2 regions of the Psychrobacter raelei genome follow, and region 2 is predicted to be linked to the other one. Evidence: predicted binding sites of a transcription regulator. Region 2 holds the regulator's gene; the other holds the start of a gene.
The links. Region 2 encodes PhoB, which activates phosphate uptake and scavenging genes when phosphate is short. Its sites were predicted from a motif close to TGTCATNAANCTGTCATAA; they were not measured.
Positions count from the first base shown of each region.

Region 1: a site for PhoB is predicted at 4,526-4,544, ahead of pstS (phosphate ABC transporter substrate-binding protein PstS). Genes of this name have one in related genera too.

Region 1 is NZ_CP093310.2:2,970,530-2,979,582, forward strand. Features, by position in the region: gene phoU (phosphate signaling complex protein PhoU) at 1-14, opposite strand, end outside; gene pstB (phosphate ABC transporter ATP-binding protein PstB) at 102-1,013, opposite strand; gene pstA (phosphate ABC transporter permease PstA) at 1,100-1,999, opposite strand; gene pstC (phosphate ABC transporter permease subunit PstC) at 2,147-3,097, opposite strand; gene pstS (phosphate ABC transporter substrate-binding protein PstS) at 3,206-4,372, opposite strand; gene MN210_RS12470 (septal ring lytic transglycosylase RlpA family protein) at 4,863-5,225, shown strand; TPP riboswitch at 5,318-5,456, shown strand; gene thiC (phosphomethylpyrimidine synthase ThiC) at 5,745-7,745, shown strand; gene MN210_RS12480 (autotransporter domain-containing protein) at 7,897-9,053, shown strand, end outside.
Region 2 is NZ_CP093310.2:2,726,116-2,735,168, forward strand. Features, by position in the region: gene MN210_RS11415 (M61 family metallopeptidase) at 1-290, opposite strand, end outside; gene MN210_RS11420 (FKBP-type peptidyl-prolyl cis-trans isomerase) at 724-1,206, shown strand; gene phoR (phosphate regulon sensor histidine kinase PhoR) at 1,353-3,020, opposite strand; gene phoB (phosphate regulon transcriptional regulator PhoB) at 3,206-3,907, opposite strand; gene dtd (D-aminoacyl-tRNA deacylase) at 4,150-4,590, opposite strand; gene asd (archaetidylserine decarboxylase) at 4,827-5,714, shown strand; gene MN210_RS11445 (HD domain-containing protein) at 5,793-6,410, opposite strand; gene MN210_RS11450 (isochorismatase family protein) at 6,577-7,155, opposite strand; gene MN210_RS11455 (hypothetical protein) at 7,305-7,703, opposite strand; gene fadA (acetyl-CoA C-acyltransferase FadA) at 7,860-9,032, opposite strand.

The sequences.
Region 1 (9,053 bases), 240 kb from region 2:
TTTTCAGTGAACATTGTAAGGCATTCCTAAAGTTGGAAAATATCATGCAAGATAGTGATAGACAGGTAATCATAAAAACCCCAGTCCAAGTCAATACTGTGTTAGCCATAACGGCCGGTAATATAGTCTTCCGTGGCTTTTTGAGCCGGATTGGTAAAGACTTGATTGGTCTCACCCATCTCAACCATATCGCCCAGATACATATAAACTGTGTAATCAGACACACGTGCCGCCTGCTGCATATTGTGGGTCACAATAGCGATGGTATAGTCGTGTTTTAAATCTTCAATTAAGTCCTCAATTGCACCAGTTGAGATAGGATCGAGGGCTGAGGTTGGCTCATCTAACAGCAATACCTCAGGCTTGGTTGCGACGCCGCGAGCGATACATAAACGCTGCTGCTGGCCGCCAGATAAGGATAGACCAGAGGCTTTTAGCTTGTCTTTGACTTCAGGCCAAAGGGCTGACTTTTTAAGCGCCCACTCCACACGCTCATCAAGCTCTGATTTGCTAAGCTTTTCGTACAAGCGCACACCAAACGCCACATTGTCATAAATAGACATCGGAAAGGGGGTGGGTTTTTGGAATACCATACCAACACGGGCACGCAGTAAGTTCACATCCACTGATTTATCTAAAATGTTTTTGCCATCAAGATTAATCAAACCTTCAGCACGCATACCAGGATACAGATCATACATGCGGTTAAAAGTACGCAGCAAAGTAGATTTTCCGCAGCCTGAAGGACCAATGAAAGCGGTGACTTTTTTCTCTGGAATATCGATATTGATGTTTTTTAGGGCTTTAAAATCGCCATAATAAAAGCTCAAATCACGCACCTGCATTTTAGCGGCTGGCATGTTGTCTGGTATATCCGCTAGCGTTTGCTGGTTAAAGCTTGTGGTATCCGGCTGAGCAATTTGGGCACCGGTAGTCATCGGCTGGCCCAGTAAGCTTGTCGCTTGCGTGCTGGTGGTTTTATTCACAGGTTTTCTCTTTAATGTATCACTCATAATTGTGTCCCATCTTGCGTGCAGTATGTGCTGTCATTGGTTGACTTAGTGCTTGTGCGTCATGTGTTGCTAAATTCAGTTTGGGCTTAGCGGCTTTGCTCTTTGCCACTGATTAAACGGGCCAAGATATTTAGTGTCAGTACCGTCATGGTAATAAGTAGTGCCGCCGCCCAAGCTAGTGTGTGCCAGTTATCATAAGGGCTTGAGGTAAACTGATAGATGGTATTGGGCAAATTGGCCATCGCCTGATTCATATCGGTACTAAAGAACGGGTTGTTAAAGGCGGTAAATAGTAAAGGCGCTGTCTCACCAGTAATACGTGCAAAGGCTAATAACACACCGGTCGTCAAGCCCACTCGAGCCGCTTTAACCGTCACTGTGGTAACCAGCTTCCATTTAGGGGTACCTAAGGCATAAGCAGCTTCGCGTAAAGTGTTGGGTACGAGGTTAAGCATGTTTTCTGTGGTACGTACCACAACTGGAATCACAATCAGTGCCAAAGCCAATGCACCAGCCCAACCTGAGAAGTGCTGACCTTTTACCATCAGCGCGTAGATAAATAGACCGATAACAATTGAAGGTGCCGATAATAAAATATCATTTAAAAAACGGGTTACTTTGCCAAGCCAGCTGCCTTGTGAGAATTCCGCCAGATAAATGCCGGCCATCATACCGATAGGCGCTCCAATAAATAAGCCTGAGAAAGCCAACATGATAGAGCCAACAATGGCGTTACGTAGCCCACCCTCAGTCTGTGGCGGCGGCGTGTCTGCCAAAAAGATCGGCATGTCTAAAACCGCTTGAGAGCCTTCAACAAACAAGGTAACTAAAATCCAAGCCAACCAAAACAAGCCAAATGCCATAGCAGAGATTGCAAAGCCCAAGCCAAGCTTATTAATAAAGCGGCGCTTACTATAAAGACCTTTGTTATAACGGCTCTCAAAACTTGAGGTTGAAATGGCAGTAGTGGCATTAGCAGAACGCATTGGCTTTTTTCTCCGTATTTATCAAAAACCACAACCGCGGCTTTGACAAACTTATATTCGGTCATTTAATTCGTTGAAATAAAAAATCGTTGGTAAACGTTGGTAAATACTGATAAACAGTGAAGACTTGGTCGGTGACTAGAGTGACTAATTGCCTGCTTTTTTGTCGATACGCATCAGCATAAGCTTTGAGATAGACAGTACAACAAAGGTAATAACAAACAAGATTAGACCCAAATGTAGCAACGAAGCTAAGTGTAATTCACTGCCCGCCTCCGCAAATTCGTTGGCCAAAGCTGAAGTGATGGTTACCCCTGAAGTAAACAGGCTTGGGCTAATGTTATAAGCATTACCGATTAAGAAGGTCACCGCCATTGTCTCTCCCAAAGCGCGGCCCAGACCCAAAATCACCCCACCGACTACACCCGCTTTGGTGTAGGGCAAGATAATTTTGAACATCACCTCCCAAGTGGTCGCACCCATGCCATAAGCTGACTCTTTTAATAAGTCAGGTACGACGGAGAACACATCACGCATGGTGGCTGCAATGAAAGGAATGATCATAATGGCCAACACTAAAGAGGCGGTAAACATACCCAAACCAATTGGGGCACCAGCGAAAAGCTGACCCACCACTGGCAGTGAAGAGACATGCTCAATAAACCACGGCTGAATATAAGTGCTAAAAAATGGTACGAATACAAACAGCCCCCACATACCATAAATAATAGAGGGAATACCCGCCAGCAACTCAATAGCGATGCCCAAAGGACGCTTTAGAAATGCAGGGCACAGCTCAGTTAAGAAGATTGCAATACCGAAGCTGACTGGCACAGCGATTAAAATGGCAATAACTGAAGTGACCAAAGTGCCATAGATGGGCGCTAATGCGCCGTATTTATCCTCTACCGTATTCCAGTCATTACTGGTATAAAAGCCCAGGCCAAACTCTTGGATACTTGGCCAAGCTCCTATAATTAATGACAGTAAGATACCGCCTAATGACAATAACACCAGTATCGCAAATGCTTTGGTCGCATTAACGAATAAAAAATCATAACGCTTTTGTTTTGCTAACTGGGAGTGTAGATCTGCCATGACAGCCTCGTTTTATTGAATACCTAAATAACACCTAATCTAGCTGCTACTGCTTGCGTACCTAAATAACTGGGTATTTAGGTACCTAAATGTTAATACGAATATTGCTTACTGCGCTGGGGTATAAACTGGCTTGCCATCTTTATCCACAACTTCATTCCACTTAGCTTTGAATAAAGCCACAGCTTTATCTGAGAAGGGTACAAAGTCTAAGCTCATAGCATCTTCATCACCGCGGGTATATGCCCAGTCAAAGAAGTTAAGCACGCCGGCCACTTTTTGTGGGTTTTTTGGGTTTTTGTGCACTAAGATAAAAGTAGCAGCAGCGATAGGCCACGCTTGATCGGTATCTGAGTTGGTAATAACCTTGTAAAAACCGTCTTGTTTTGACCAATCAATATCACCGGCAGCGGCGAAAGTTTCAGCAGAGGGCTGTACGATATTGCCGGCTGCATTTTTCATGGCAGCATAAGACATGTTGTTTTGCTTAGCGTAAGCATATTCAACATAACCAATTGAGTTTGCCATACGACTGACATTGCTGGCCACGCCCTCATTACCCTTGCCGCCCACACCTGTCGCTGACGTTGGCCACTGCACGGTCTTATCAACACCGATGCTGTCTTTCCATTCAGGTGATACTTTGGCCAGATAGTCTGTAAAGTTAAAAGTAGTCCCTGAACCGTCTGAGCGAAACACTGTAGTAATCGCGGTGTCAGGCAGGGTCAACTCTGGGTTTAAGGCAGCGATTGCAGGATCATTCCACTTGCTGATTTTACCCAAGTAGATATTGGCTAACGTTTCGCCATCTAGCTTTAGTTCGCCAGGCTTGATACCTTCAACGTTGATAACAGGAACCACACCACCAATAACGGTTGGGAATTGGATTAAGCCCTCTTTTTCTAGCTCTTCAGGCGTCATTGGAGCATCAGAGGCACCGAAGTCTACTGTGTTTGAGACGATTTGCTTAATACCGCCTGATGAACCGATAGACTGATAATTCACCTGACCTTTGGTTTCTTTGTTGTAGTCCGCTGACCATTTGATGTAGATAGGCTGCGGGAAAGAAGCACCTGCACCGGTAATATTCATCTCAATGCCTTCAGCTGACTTGAACTCACCCGCTGCAGCAGACGTTGATTCTGAAGTATTTGCTGTGCTGGCTGCTGCCGAGCTAGCCGCTGTCGTATTGTCAGCTGTTGCCGCTTCTTTCTTATCACAAGCAGTTAGGGCCAACATGCTGGCAACAGTGACAGCTAATAGTGAATAACGCATGGTCTCTCCTAAAGAGTAAAAAATGTTTTTATATAAAATATAAGAAATACAGAGACTTAATAACGGATAAAGCAAAGCGGCTTGATATAAATCACTGTAATTGACGACGCTTTTGTCGGTCTTGTATTGGATTGAACACATTTTGACGTCTAAATATGACAGTTTGATGAAATGAATATCTTTTGTAAGAAATAGGTAATTTCAAAAAAAGTCGGGTGAGTAATGTTACGCGACTGTACTGCGCTGAACATTTGGCTATAACGGTGTTTGGACCTTACTGGCATAGCATAAGACGCTACTCGGTTAAGGATTCATTACATTATCTTTAACCATTAGAAAGTATCGCTAAACTAATGACCTGTAGAATTAGCCCTCGATGTTTTGGTGCAGACAATTAGATTTTGATCGCGGTTCACTGCTTTTCACAGTAACGCCAAGATTTTATTGCCATCACAGGTGCCAACCATTTATTCCATTACAGGTCCAATTTATGAAAAAGCTTTTTATGCCAGTTATCCTTCTATTAACCTTATTACTGAGTGCGCCTGCCAATGCTGGCCTTGCCTCTTGGTATGGTCCCGGGTTTCATGGAAAAAGAACCGCTTCCGGTGCTATTTATAATATGTACGCCATGACAGCCGCCCACAAATCATTGCCTTTTGGTTCAAAAGTAAAAGTTACTAACCTTAAAAATAACAAATCGGTGGTGGTAAAAATAACTGACCGTGGTCCTTTTGCGCCCGGCCGTATTATCGATTTGTCTAAGAAGGCCAACCAATCGCTAAATTGCAATCTTTGTAAAGTGACCGTTGAAGTATTAAGCAAGGGTGATGGCAAATACCGCAAACAATAACTTTGTAAAACCGCAGCGCCCTAGAAAAAATTAAAATAATATTGAGGACTGTTATTGCTCTAAAAGTTTGGTAAGATAGCCCTTAATAAAACCATTAAGACTCGGGGTGCAGACCTTGCGTTATCTGATAGCCGCTGAAATGCGATTATAGACAACCACGCGTTTGCTGAGACATCACCCGTTGAACCTGATGCGGTTAATACCGCCGTAGGAAAGTCATTGCAACTCCCCTATACCTTATTTTTATCACAAAAAACACAACGCTTATTACTATGACAGCCCTCGAGGGTTGTGAATTAATGCGTGCTATGCGCTTAAGATAAATCAGTTTGGATGTATCTTATCTCAGGTTACTGTAAGCGTTATGAGTCAATGTGTTTGTGTTAAAAAAGAGGGATTCGCTTTGTTAAGCGACAGAATCTGCACTCACTGAGTCTTTATTTTTACTACCGGTTTTTAGCCTTTTACCCTAAAAGCCTCTATGGCACCTTGCCATTAACAAAAAATAAGGACATTTCTATGAGTAATGAACAACACACCATTAAGACGCCAGCGCACCGTAATGTAGAGGATGAGCGCTTTGACGAAGAGGCCCGCGATTTAACCCGCAGCCTACCTGCCTCACGTAAAGTATATATCGAAGGCTCACGCCCTGACATCCAAGTACCGATGCGTGAAATCACCCTAACCGATACCCCTACTGGCGGCTTTGGTCTTGAAAATGGGGAGAAGAACCCACCTTTTTATGTCTATGACACTTCAGGCGTCTATACTGACCCGAGTGTCGATATTGACCTCACCAAAGGTCTGCCAAAGCTACGTGAAAAATGGATTGAAGAGCGCGGCGATACCGAAGTTTTAGACGGCTTATCAAGCAACTATGGTCAAGAGCGTGCGCGTGATATCAAAACCGCCAACATCCGTTTTGCTCATATTGATAAACCTCGCCGTGCCAAAGCTGGCAAAAATGTCACTCAAATGCATTATGCCCGCCAAGGTATTATTACCCCTGAGATGGAATACATCGCCATTCGTGAAACTCAAAAGCAGCATGAACTGACCGATATGCGTCAACATGCTGGCGAAAGCTTCGGTGCCAACACCCCAAAAATCATCACCCCTGAATTCGTACGTGATGAGGTAGCCGCTGGCCGAGCCATTATTCCAAATAACATCAATCACCCAGAGTCTGAGCCGATGATTATCGGGCGCAACTTTCTGGTAAAGATTAATGCCAATATCGGTAACTCAGCGCTGGGCTCAAGCATTGATGAGGAAGTATCCAAGATGACCTGGGCTACCCGCTGGGGTGCCGACACCATCATGGATTTATCGACCGGTAAGAATATTCATGAAACTCGTGAATGGATTATCCGCAACTCGCCTGTACCCATTGGCACTGTCCCTATTTATCAAGCGTTAGAGAAAGTTGACGGCGTCGCTGAAGACTTAACGTGGGAGATTTTCCGCGATACGTTAATTGAGCAAGCTGAACAAGGTGTGGACTACTTCACCATTCATGCCGGCGTGCTACTGCGCTATGTGCCTTTAACCGCAAAACGTCTTACAGGTATCGTCTCTCGTGGTGGCTCTATCATGGCACAGTGGTGCTTAGCGCATCACAAAGAAAGCTTCTTATACACCCATTTTGAAGACATCTGCGAAATCATGAAGCAGTATGACGTGGCCTTTAGCTTAGGTGATGGTCTGCGTCCGGGCTGTTTGCAAGACGCCAATGATGAGGCTCAGTTTGGTGAGCTGAAAACCTTAGGCGAGCTGACTCAAGTGGCTTGGAAGCATGACGTACAGGTGATGATTGAAGGCCCAGGTCACGTGGCGATGAACCGCATTAAAGAGAACATGGATTTGCAGCTTGAGATGTGTTCTGAGGCACCTTTTTATACCCTTGGTCCATTAACCACAGACATCGCGCCAGGCTATGATCACATTACCAGTGCTATTGGCGCCGCTATGATTGGCTGGTTTGGCACGGCAATGCTGTGTTATGTGACCCCAAAAGAGCATTTAGGTCTGCCTAATAAAAAAGACGTGAAAGATGGCATCATCACTTACAAAATCGCCGCTCACGCCGCTGACCTAGCCAAAGGCCACCCTGGCGCTCAGGCACGTGATAATGCGTTATCGAAAGCGCGCTTTGAGTTCCGCTGGGATGATCAGTTTAACCTAGCGTTAGACCCAGACACAGCTCGTGAATATCATGATGAAACGCTGCCTAAAGATGCACACAAATCGGCCCACTTCTGCTCTATGTGTGGTCCAAAGTTTTGCTCAATGAAAATCACCCAAAATGTGCGTGAGTATGCCGCAGGCTTGCCTACCGGTGTTGAGGTCACCCCAAGTAGTGGCGAATTATCTGATGAGGTACATCTTATCAAAGAAGTAGACACTGAGCTTGTTGGTCAAGTCGGTGAAGCCAGTTTTGAAGAGGTACAAAAGGGCATGGAGCAGATGAGTGAAAAATATAACAGCGAGGGACGCCAGTTGTATAAAGAGGTTTAGAAAGTTACGGTTAATAAAATATTAAGTTAAAAAACCATATTATTTGTATTGATTTTTAACTGATAAGGTATTATTATCAAATGGCAGCAATTTGTATTTACGAATTGCTGCCCCATATTTTTTAACTATATCTTCCCTTAGGTACTCCTTCATGAACCATGTATACCGAGTTGTTTTCAATCGCGCCTTAGGCGTTTATCAATGTGTTTCAGAGATTGCCAAATCTCGTGGCAAGTCTTCAGGCAAGTCAGCGACTTCTACTAAGAAGCCTCATTTACACTTAACAACTCTATCTATTGCTATGCTCAGTATTTTTGCTTCAACTATGGCAGTTGCAGCCACAACACCTGACGATTTAGTGATCAATCAAGGCGAGGTTATTAAGCTAGGTGACGGTGAGAGCTTAGGATTGTTAAATGATCTGATTATTGATAATAATAGTCAGGTTATTCTACTTGATAATACTACCAGCGGTATTAGTGCTCAAAACAATGTCATCATTGGAGATACTAGCAATGGTAGTCTCTCAATGAGTCAAACTGAAGAAAACAGTCAACATCTTTCTCATGGGTTATACGTTATAAACGATACGATACTGGGGAATAAAAAATCAGGCGTCGGCAATATAACCGTCTCTGGTCATAGATTTCTTGAAACTAATAACTTAATAGTTGGCAAACAAGGTGAAGGAAATATAGTTATTGAAAATACGCCCTACCATGGCGGTTTGACTCAAGCTCGTTATGCTACCTATATTGGTGGATATGGTCTTGATAGTGCTGAGGCAAAAGGTGAATTCACATTATCAGATAGCACTTTTGTTACTCCCAAAATGATAGTTGGAAATACAGGTTCGGGCGTATTACATATAAATGACGTTGGTGAGTTAGAGACAAAATATCTTGGGCGTAACCCTGACTCAATTAAATCTGAAATCTATATCAACGGTGGTGGAATAAATATAGAGTCTGATGAGGACTTTCTATTCGATAATTTCACCGATAAAAATATAATTCAGATTGGTACTAAAGGCGTTTTTATCGATGCTGAGATACCGCAATATAGTGATGCTGCTGCGAAGCCCATCTCGGTTGTGGTAGACCCCAAGGCAGTTATTACTGGCAATGTTGGTAGCTTTGATCTTAATCTTACAGATGATTATGATATTGGTGGGTTTATCAAAACTGGTGTAGGCAGCCTAGAACTAACTACTGATAATAAGCAATGGACAGGAGACTGGGGTTCAGTAGGAGGCGTTTTAAAGCTAAATGGTAACTACTCTCTACCAGAAGGTGAAAGCTTAGTTAT
Region 2 (9,053 bases):
GCCGTAATTTTGGGCAATTGCCACTCGTTTTTACTCAGCTTTTGCGCTCTGTATCTCTCATCTTTGCCAACAACGTGATACTGCACTGCGGTAATATTACGCGCAAATTCACGCATCAAATAACTGCCTGGAATCCAAGCTGGCAGCCACAGCACAGGCGCCGACTTGTCTGCAGTGAAGCTTAAAGTCACCTCGACTAAGTGCTGAGTGAAGCGCTCAAAATCCAAATGGTAATGCACGGCCAAATCTTGATCGTACTGAGTGGTTAAAGCATTATTTGAAGTAGTCATAAAGGTCTGTCATATCCGTGTTAGCGAAAAAAGTAACCCAGTAGCCATCAATACCACCATCAATACTTAGGTAAAGGAGTGGCCAAAACCTTAGGGGCTTTAATTTATAATTAGGGGTACGCATTCAAACTTCAACCATCGTAAAAATTTAGTCAGCAAATATCGACTTTTATTCCTAAAAAATGAGAATAAACTCATATTTTGTGGTCTTATGGCTGTTTTTTGGGCTATATTTTTAAAAAAATGTAAAAAAACTTCGCAATTTACCAATTAATTTGAGAACATGACTTGAAACTTTTGTCTATCATCGCAATCTATTAGACAAGGCAATTAGCAGAGGTGTGGCATCAGTGATTTTTTGCCAACATAAACACCCTTCTTTATTGTATTATTAATTAACATATAGAACGCCTATATTATTCGAGGAATTTTTATGACCACAATCGCAAAAGATACTGCCGTACGTTTCAACTATATCTTAAAAGACGAAAATGGTAACGTTATCGATCAGTCACAAGGTGAGCCTTTAGCTTACTTGCATGGCCATAACAACATCATCCCAGGTCTTGAAAAAGAGCTTGAAGGCAAATCTGCAGGCGATTCATTAACTGCGGTTATTGAACCCGCTGACGCTTACGGCGAATACCAAGAGCAAGCCGTACAAAAAGTACCTCGTGCTAATTTCCAAGGCGTTGAAGACATCCAACCTGGCATGCAGTTCCAGTCTGAAGCAGAAGGTCAAGTTATGCTAGTCACAGTAACTGACGTAAACGATGACACGGTTACTGTCGATGCTAACCATCCTCTAGCTGGCAAAAAACTAAGCTTTGACGTAGAAATCGTTGAAGTACGTGCAGCGACTGAAGATGAGCTAAACCACGGCCATGTACATGGCAACGGCGGCGTTCAGCACTAATTTAGCCGTTAGTGTTAGCGACTAACGCTGACATAGCTGACATAAAAGAGCCACTCAAGTTGAGTGGCTCTTTTTTTGAGTGAAATTTATGCCGATTAAATAACCCTCTGTCACCTATACGCCTATACCGCTATACGTAGTCGCAGCTAGCTGTTTGAGCTGGGCTTATCCTGCAAATCCTGCACGTTGTTATTGTCTGTGACTGGCGGTTTTAACTTAGCAGCCGACTTACTGCTCACACTCTGATAAATACGGCGTTTGGGGAACAGAACATGAAACTTAGAGCCTTTACCCTCCACTGACTCGATCGTCAGCTTGGCTTCATGTTGATAAAGTACATGCTTGACGATGGCCAATCCTAGACCCGTGCCACCTGTTGAGCGGCTGCGACCGCCATCTACTCGGTAGAAGCGCTCGGTGAGCCTATCTAGGTGCTCATCAGCAATACCTATGCCATTATCACTTACTGTAAACAGACAGCCCTCTTTAACCTCTTGCCATGTAATACGCACTTCCCCCCCTTTGGGGGTATATTTGATGGCATTGGTCACCAAGTTGAGCAGCGCACTGTGCAAGTACCCCTCAGCACCATAAATGTCTTGTTGCGAATCTAGATGCAAATCGATCAAGTGGTTGTAGTCTTTATTATAAGCTTGCGCATCATCGAAGATACGGGTAAGTAGCTTGGGCATATCCACACGCTCACTTTGTATCGACTCTTCGTTCTCCAAACGAGACAACAGCAACAAATCATTGATAATCTGATTCATACGCACGGTTTGCTGAGTCATAAGGCTAAAGCCGCGTCGCCATTTGGGGTCCAAATCTGGCTGGTCTGAGAAGGTTTCGATATAACCCATTATTACTGTAAGCGGGGTTCGCAGCTCGTGTGAAACATTACCCACGAAGTCTTTACGCATCTGCTCTAAATGATGCAAGCGGGTCACGTCATAGATAATCAGTAGCTTCTCTGTGCCAAAATGAGTGACCTCACACTGCAAAAACCGCTCATAATCGCGCCAAGAGCGCATTCTTAAGCCATCGTTAGGAGAGACGGCATCGACATAATACGCTTTAAACTCAGGCGCATCTATTAAGTCTAAGATACTGCGACCTTGGTCTTGTGAGCGTAAAGCCAGTAAGGTTTCGGCTGCCTGATTCCACCACTCCAAGCTGTCATCTTTATCCAGCAAAATAACCGCATCTTGCAAAGCCAGTAATGAGCTGCGGATTTTTTTAATCAGACCCATCATTCTTTGGTGGGTCATTTGCTCTTGTCTTTTGCTCTCATAAAGCTGATTGGCCATAAACGTCATACTGCCTGACAACTCAGGCGGCGGCAGGGTTAACGACTTACTCATCCAGCCATAAAACTGCTGAACCGAGTACAAGCGCCACACATAGTACAGTACCAGTGCCACGATAATCCCCCAAGGCAGCGCATTCATATAGTGACCTAATAAAGCCCCTAGCAAAATTAATATGACCAACCACTTAAAGTCTGACCAGAGCAACGTGGCTCTGGGATTTTTATTATCGGGCAGTGGCTCTATGATGTTTTTGGAATTAGTGTCGCTAAGGTTCTGATACAGATTACTGTAGGGGTTTTTATAAGGACTGCTTTTGGTTACTTTTTTAAGAGGTGTGGCTGTTGTAGCACCATCAAAGCCATCTATTAAGCGCTCTTTATTCTCATCACTTACCGTCACCTGCTCAGAGACAGCCTCCCCGACCTCTAACTGCTGTTGATGAGGCATATCAGACTGACGGCCCAGCTTAGAAGCTGAATTAGACTGTGATTTAGACTGGCTCATGGTGCTCTCAACTTAACAATAATCAATAATAGAGTTGGCCCCAAGCTCTTAGTTAACGTCGATATCTGCTTAACCTTTATGGCAGGCAGTAGCAAAGATGCCGTGTAAAAATCGACTTTTAACACCAAGAGCGCCGCCTGATCAGCAGCGTTCAATAGGACAAAAAACCAGTTAATGACTTACAATTAGCCATTACGCTGAGTTGAAAAGCGGTAACCGGTGCCGCGTACCGTTTGGATAAACTCAGCATAGTTATACGGTTCAAGCACTTTACGTAAGCGGCGGATATGCACATCAATGGTTCTGTCTTCGACATAGACGTTGCCACCCCATACTTGGTCTAACAGCTGAGTACGGGTATAAGCCCGCTCTGGATGGCTCATAAAAAATGCCAATAGACGGTATTCGGTCGGACCAATTTCAAGCGGGGTACCATCGGCTGACAACCTTTGGCTGACTGGGTCTAGACTTAAGCCTTCAGCTTCAATAGGCTTGTCACCTGATAAGGCGCTGCTACGGCGCAGTACTGCCTTAATCCGTGAGACCAGCTCGCGGGTGGAGAACGGCTTGGTGATATAATCATCTGCCCCCGCATCTAAGCCTTGTACTTTATTGTCTTCCTCGCCGCGCGCAGTCAGCATAATTATGGGAATCTCAGAGAGCAGTTCATCTTTTTTTAGACGGCGGCACAGATCGATACCGGATTGGTTACCCGGTAACATCCAATCTAATAAGATCATAGCTGGTCTATGGTCTACCACTTGACTGTGCGCTTCACTGACATCTTCGGCCTGCAGACACTCAAAGCCTGCCATTTCTAAGGTAGTGACGATCATCTCGCGAATGGCAGGCTCGTCTTCTACAACTAGTATGGTTTCGATATTCATCTGTTTACTGTCCTATTATTGGCATATCTAATGGCTTATTGGCCACGCACTACAAAGGTAGGCAAATATTACCGTTATATTACAACGTAAAATTATGACAGTTAGATGAAAAAAGTGTAACTGATGAGATTAAGCGCAACCTTGTATTTTATAAACGCCCTATATTAGGCTTTTTAAACAGACTGTATCATCATACTAATATATCACCCTTTACATATCATGTGCTGCTAAAGACGTTGTTATTAACTTATTTCCAAAATAAAGTTTAAGGGCCCATCATTGTCTGCCTGAACCAGCATATTGGCACCAAATTCCCCAGTGGCGACCTTATCATGTTGCTGCTTGGCATAATCGATCATCTGCTTAAACAGCTCACTGGCCTGTGCAGGCGGCATTGCCCCACCAAAATCAGGACGACGCCCCTTATCGGTCTTTGCCATCAACGTAAACTGCGACACCAGCAGCAAGCCACCCGCCACTTGCTGTACATTTTTATCCAGCTTACCGGCGTCATTATCAAATATTCGGTAACCCAAAATTTTATCAATCATCTTTTGGGCGCTCTCTAATGTATCTTCTGGGCCCAAACCAATATAGGCCAATATACCCTGCTCAATTTGACCCACAATCTGATTGTCCACACGCACACTGGCGGCGCTGACTCGCTGTATTAAGGCTTTCATAATATCTGCTCCTGTATTTTACTGGCACTCTTTATTTATCTAATGGTTTAGCCGCTATGTTTTATAGTGATTTATAAGCGGCAGGTCTACTTACGGACGACCTTGCTTAATCTTGATTATGCTAAACTAGGTGCTCCTTAACTTTTAGTTTTTATCACTGGCAAGTTTATGTTATCTAAACCAGTGATGATCCCCCATTTTTACAGCTTACGATGATCTCTTTTATGAAAAACTTAATGAAAGCCTCTTTAAAAAAACAAGCCGAGCAGCTGCTCACTCGTGATGGCTTATTTACTGCAGCTCAGCACTTAGTGCCGCAGCAAAAACTCAGTGAAACGGCCGGACGTCTGGCTGCCAGCCAAAACCCTCTGGTCAAAAAAGCCTTTGTGCATACTTTTGCCAAAGCCTATGGCATTAGCTTAGAGGAATACGCGCGCAAGAACTTAGGCGATTTTAAAAGCTTCAATGACTTTTTTACCCGAGAGCTTGCGCAGGACGCCCGCCCCATTGATGACACCAAAGACGGTATTGTCTCTCCAGCAGACGGTATGATTTCACAGATTGGCCATATTCAGCAAGGCCAAATCTTGCAGGCTAAAGGCCGTGATTATTCGGTGAGCCATCTGTTAGCAGACACCGATAATAAGCACAGCAGCTACTATGAGGGCGGCAGCTTCGCTACGGTATACTTAGCACCTAGCAACTACCATAGAGTGCATATGCCGTTCGATGGCACCTTAGTTGAGACACGCTATGTACCTGGCAGCTTGTTCTCAGTAAACAATGTCACAGCCGCCAATGTTCCTGATTTATTCGCCCGCAATGAGCGTTTGGTGTGTGTGTTTGATACTGAGTTTGGCCGTGCTGTGGTGGTGCTGGTCGGCGCTATGATTGTGGCGGGTATCGAGACAGTCGCCACGGGTAAAATTGATCGCAGCGACCGTATCCAAACTTTAGAGCACACGCTTAGCTTAAAAAAAGGCGATGAGCTGGGCCGCTTCTATTTGGGCTCAACCGCTATTGTGGTCATGCCAAAGTCTGCAGGCGTCAACTGGGCACAAGACATGCAGCATGGTGCTGTAGTGCAGATGGGTCAGCTGCTGGGTGTGGCTGACAAAGCCTAACTACCTACGATGAGTCTATGCTTGACAATATAAAGGTGCAGCGAATGCACCTTTATTTATCGCATTTTTTATTGATAACTAAGCGTCTAATAACCAGCCCTGCTTGGTCGCATAATCAAGCTGTAGCTCTATCCACTCATGGATAACTGGAAAACTGGTTGCTATAAATGCATGCATACCTGCCACTTGGGAGCGCTTCACCCCATGATCACGCCATGTTTTGCCTTGAGTATTTAGGTTTAATAAAAATGGCAATAAACGATCTATTGCTTTTAATAACTGAGTCTCAGCACTGCTTCCACTTTCTTGCTCATCCCACACCTCAAGCAAGTTGCTGATGCCATTACCGCTATGTGCCTGCAAACGTACAATCCCTTCTCTCTCCTCAATATGTGCCTCACTGCGACTCTCAGCGTATAAAAACGTATCGCCGGCATCAATCTCACCCAAGTCATGCACCAAAGCCAGTTTTAACAGCTTCTCATGATTGACATCAAGCTGAAATAGCTCAGCGATAGACCAACACGCCATGGCCAAATGCCAAGAATGCTCAGCTGAGTTCTCAAAGCGAGTGGTCTGCGGCACATAGCTACGCCGATCCACGCGTTTTAAGGCATCAAGCTCTAACAAAAACTCAGTAATTTGGGTCATATCCAGCGCTTTATCGCGGTGTGTATTGGGCGGGGTGAGCGGCATAATAAACCTTATATTTTGATAGATAATGTGGGTATAGGCTAATCGAATACAGTGGCTTATACAAGACTGCGCTATGTGCTAAAGCATCTAATAACAGTCATAAAAAAATCCGTGATAAATGGCATTATCACGGATTAGTTACAGCAAGGCGTAAAGCCTGGATAGTTTATTTAATTAACTGGCTAATGGCCTTAAACGTAGGGTCTTGGCTTGAACGACACAGCTCAAACAAAATGGCTTCGGTAGTGGTAACGACTGCGCCCGCTCTACGCATACGACGAATGGCTTGACGGCGGTCATAAGCATCACGCGAGCCTGTGGCATCCGCAATCACGACTGGCTGCATACCATTATCAAGTAAATCCAGCACTGTTTGTAGCACGCAAACATGGGTCTCTACCCCAAAGACCAGTACAGAAATACGGTTTTGCTGCGCCAAATAATTCCAAGTCTCATCATTGTCACACGCGCTAAAGGTGACTTTTTCGATAATTTTGGCCTTCGAAGTATCTAGCACCTCCATGATCTCAGGCAGCGTCTCACCCAGCCCTTTTTTGTATTGCTCATTGAGCACAATGGGGATGCCAAGTATTTGTAAGCCTTGAATAAGGGTAATGGTCTTTTTGATAATCTCTTCATGACGATAAATGTGCGGGGTAAGCTTTTGTTGCACATCAATGATCATTGCCTGAGTATTTTCGCGCATGATGCGATAAGTTTTATCAGTGGTGATGGTTTGTGACATAACACGCTCCTTGTGTTGTTGGGGACAAAAATACCTGTCTCTATTAAGTCATATTAGTGTCATCGGGTCAAACCCTTTGGTGCACACTTGTTGTAATTTGAAGCAAATTTAGAGTTGCCACTATGCTGAACCTAAAATACAAAGCCGCGTTAATCATCCGCGATACCAACAATACTAATTTGACGCTCATAATAGCCCATATGACCATAATTACCGGCCTTACTAATCACCGCCTTGACTCGGACTCGGTTTAGGGTATAAAAATTATCTACCACCCCTCTTTTTTTGGCCAAGTCGTCCAAGATATGACTTGGGTCTGAGATATGGTATTGCACCCCTTGCTCGCTGGTAAGGCTAAATTGCTCCAAGCCTTTGGTCACCTTACCCACCAATACTTTTGGCGTGATAGCATCTTGACCCGCTTTGTGTGCCACAGTGCTCGATGCCAATTTGGCACTAGATATGAGACTAAGACCCACGCCCACCGCTGAGATTAAAAATAGCTTGGTAAGCGCTGACTTGCGATAGGGATTTTTATTGTCAGTCATAAGGTATTACCTTTTAGCGAAAGCAGTATGTGTATGGCTTAATGTAAGTCCTAAAAAAGCACCTCTAACATTACGTCAGAGGTGCTTTTTATACAAGACGCTAATGGTTAACGTCTGCTACTGCAAAACAGCCATTTAATCACTTAAAATCAAGGATTAAACACGCTCAATCACAGTAGAGATACCTTGGCCCAGACCGATACACATAGTGGCCAGACCAATTTCAGTATCCATCTGCTCCATGGCATTTAGTAGCGTCACAGTGATACGCGCACCAGAACAGCCCAGTGGGTGACCTAGAGCGATAGCACCACCATTAACGTTGATGATGTCGCGCTTATCAAGTAAGTTTAGCGCTTTAAGTACTGACAGACCTTGAGCGGCGAACGCTTCGTTTAGCTCGATGGTTTGCATGTCTTCAACCGTTAGGCCAGCACGCTTTAATGCTTTTTGAGTGGCAGGCACTGGGCCATAACCCATGATAGCGGCATCACAGCCAGCGATTGCCATGCTGCGGATGCGGGCACGTGGCTTAAGACCTAAGTCTTTGGCTTTTTGAGCGCTCATCACCAGCATCGCAGAAGCACCATCTGATAATGCAGAAGACGTGGCTGCGGTTACTGTACCGTTTGCAGGATCGAATACTGGGCGTAGCTTAGCCAATGACTCCATTGAGGTGTCAGGGCGAATCACCTCATCTACGGTACAAAGCTGTAGGCGACCTTCTGCGTCATGACCTTCAATACCGATGATTTCGTTATCAAAACGACCCGCTTGAGTGGCTGCCCAAGCACGGCGATGTGATTCATAACCGAACTCATCTTGCTGCTCACGAGTGATGCCATTCATACGGCCGAGCATTTCGGCGGTTAAGCCCATCATGTTAGAGGCTTTTGCATAATGCTTAGAGGCTTCTGGGTTAATATCGATACCATGCATCATGCCCACGTGGCCCATGTGCTCAACACCACCGATGATGAACACATCACCTTGGTTGGTCATGATTTGAGCGGCAGCGGTGTGTAGCGCTTGCATTGATGAACCACACAGACGGTTAACGGTTTGGCCACCGGCAGTCTTAGGGATATCAGCCAATAAACCAATGTTACGGCCAATATTCATACCTTGTTCTAGGGTCTGGTTAACACAGCCCCAGATAATGTCTTCTACTTCATTGGTATCAAAGTCATTGCGCTTAACCAAAGCACGTACCAATTCAGCTGACATGCTATCAGCACGAACGTTGCGGAACATACCGTTCTTAGATTTACCCATTGCGGTACGCACGCCATCTACGATGACCACGTCTTTTGGACTTAATGTTGTCATGTAATACTCCTTGAATCTTTA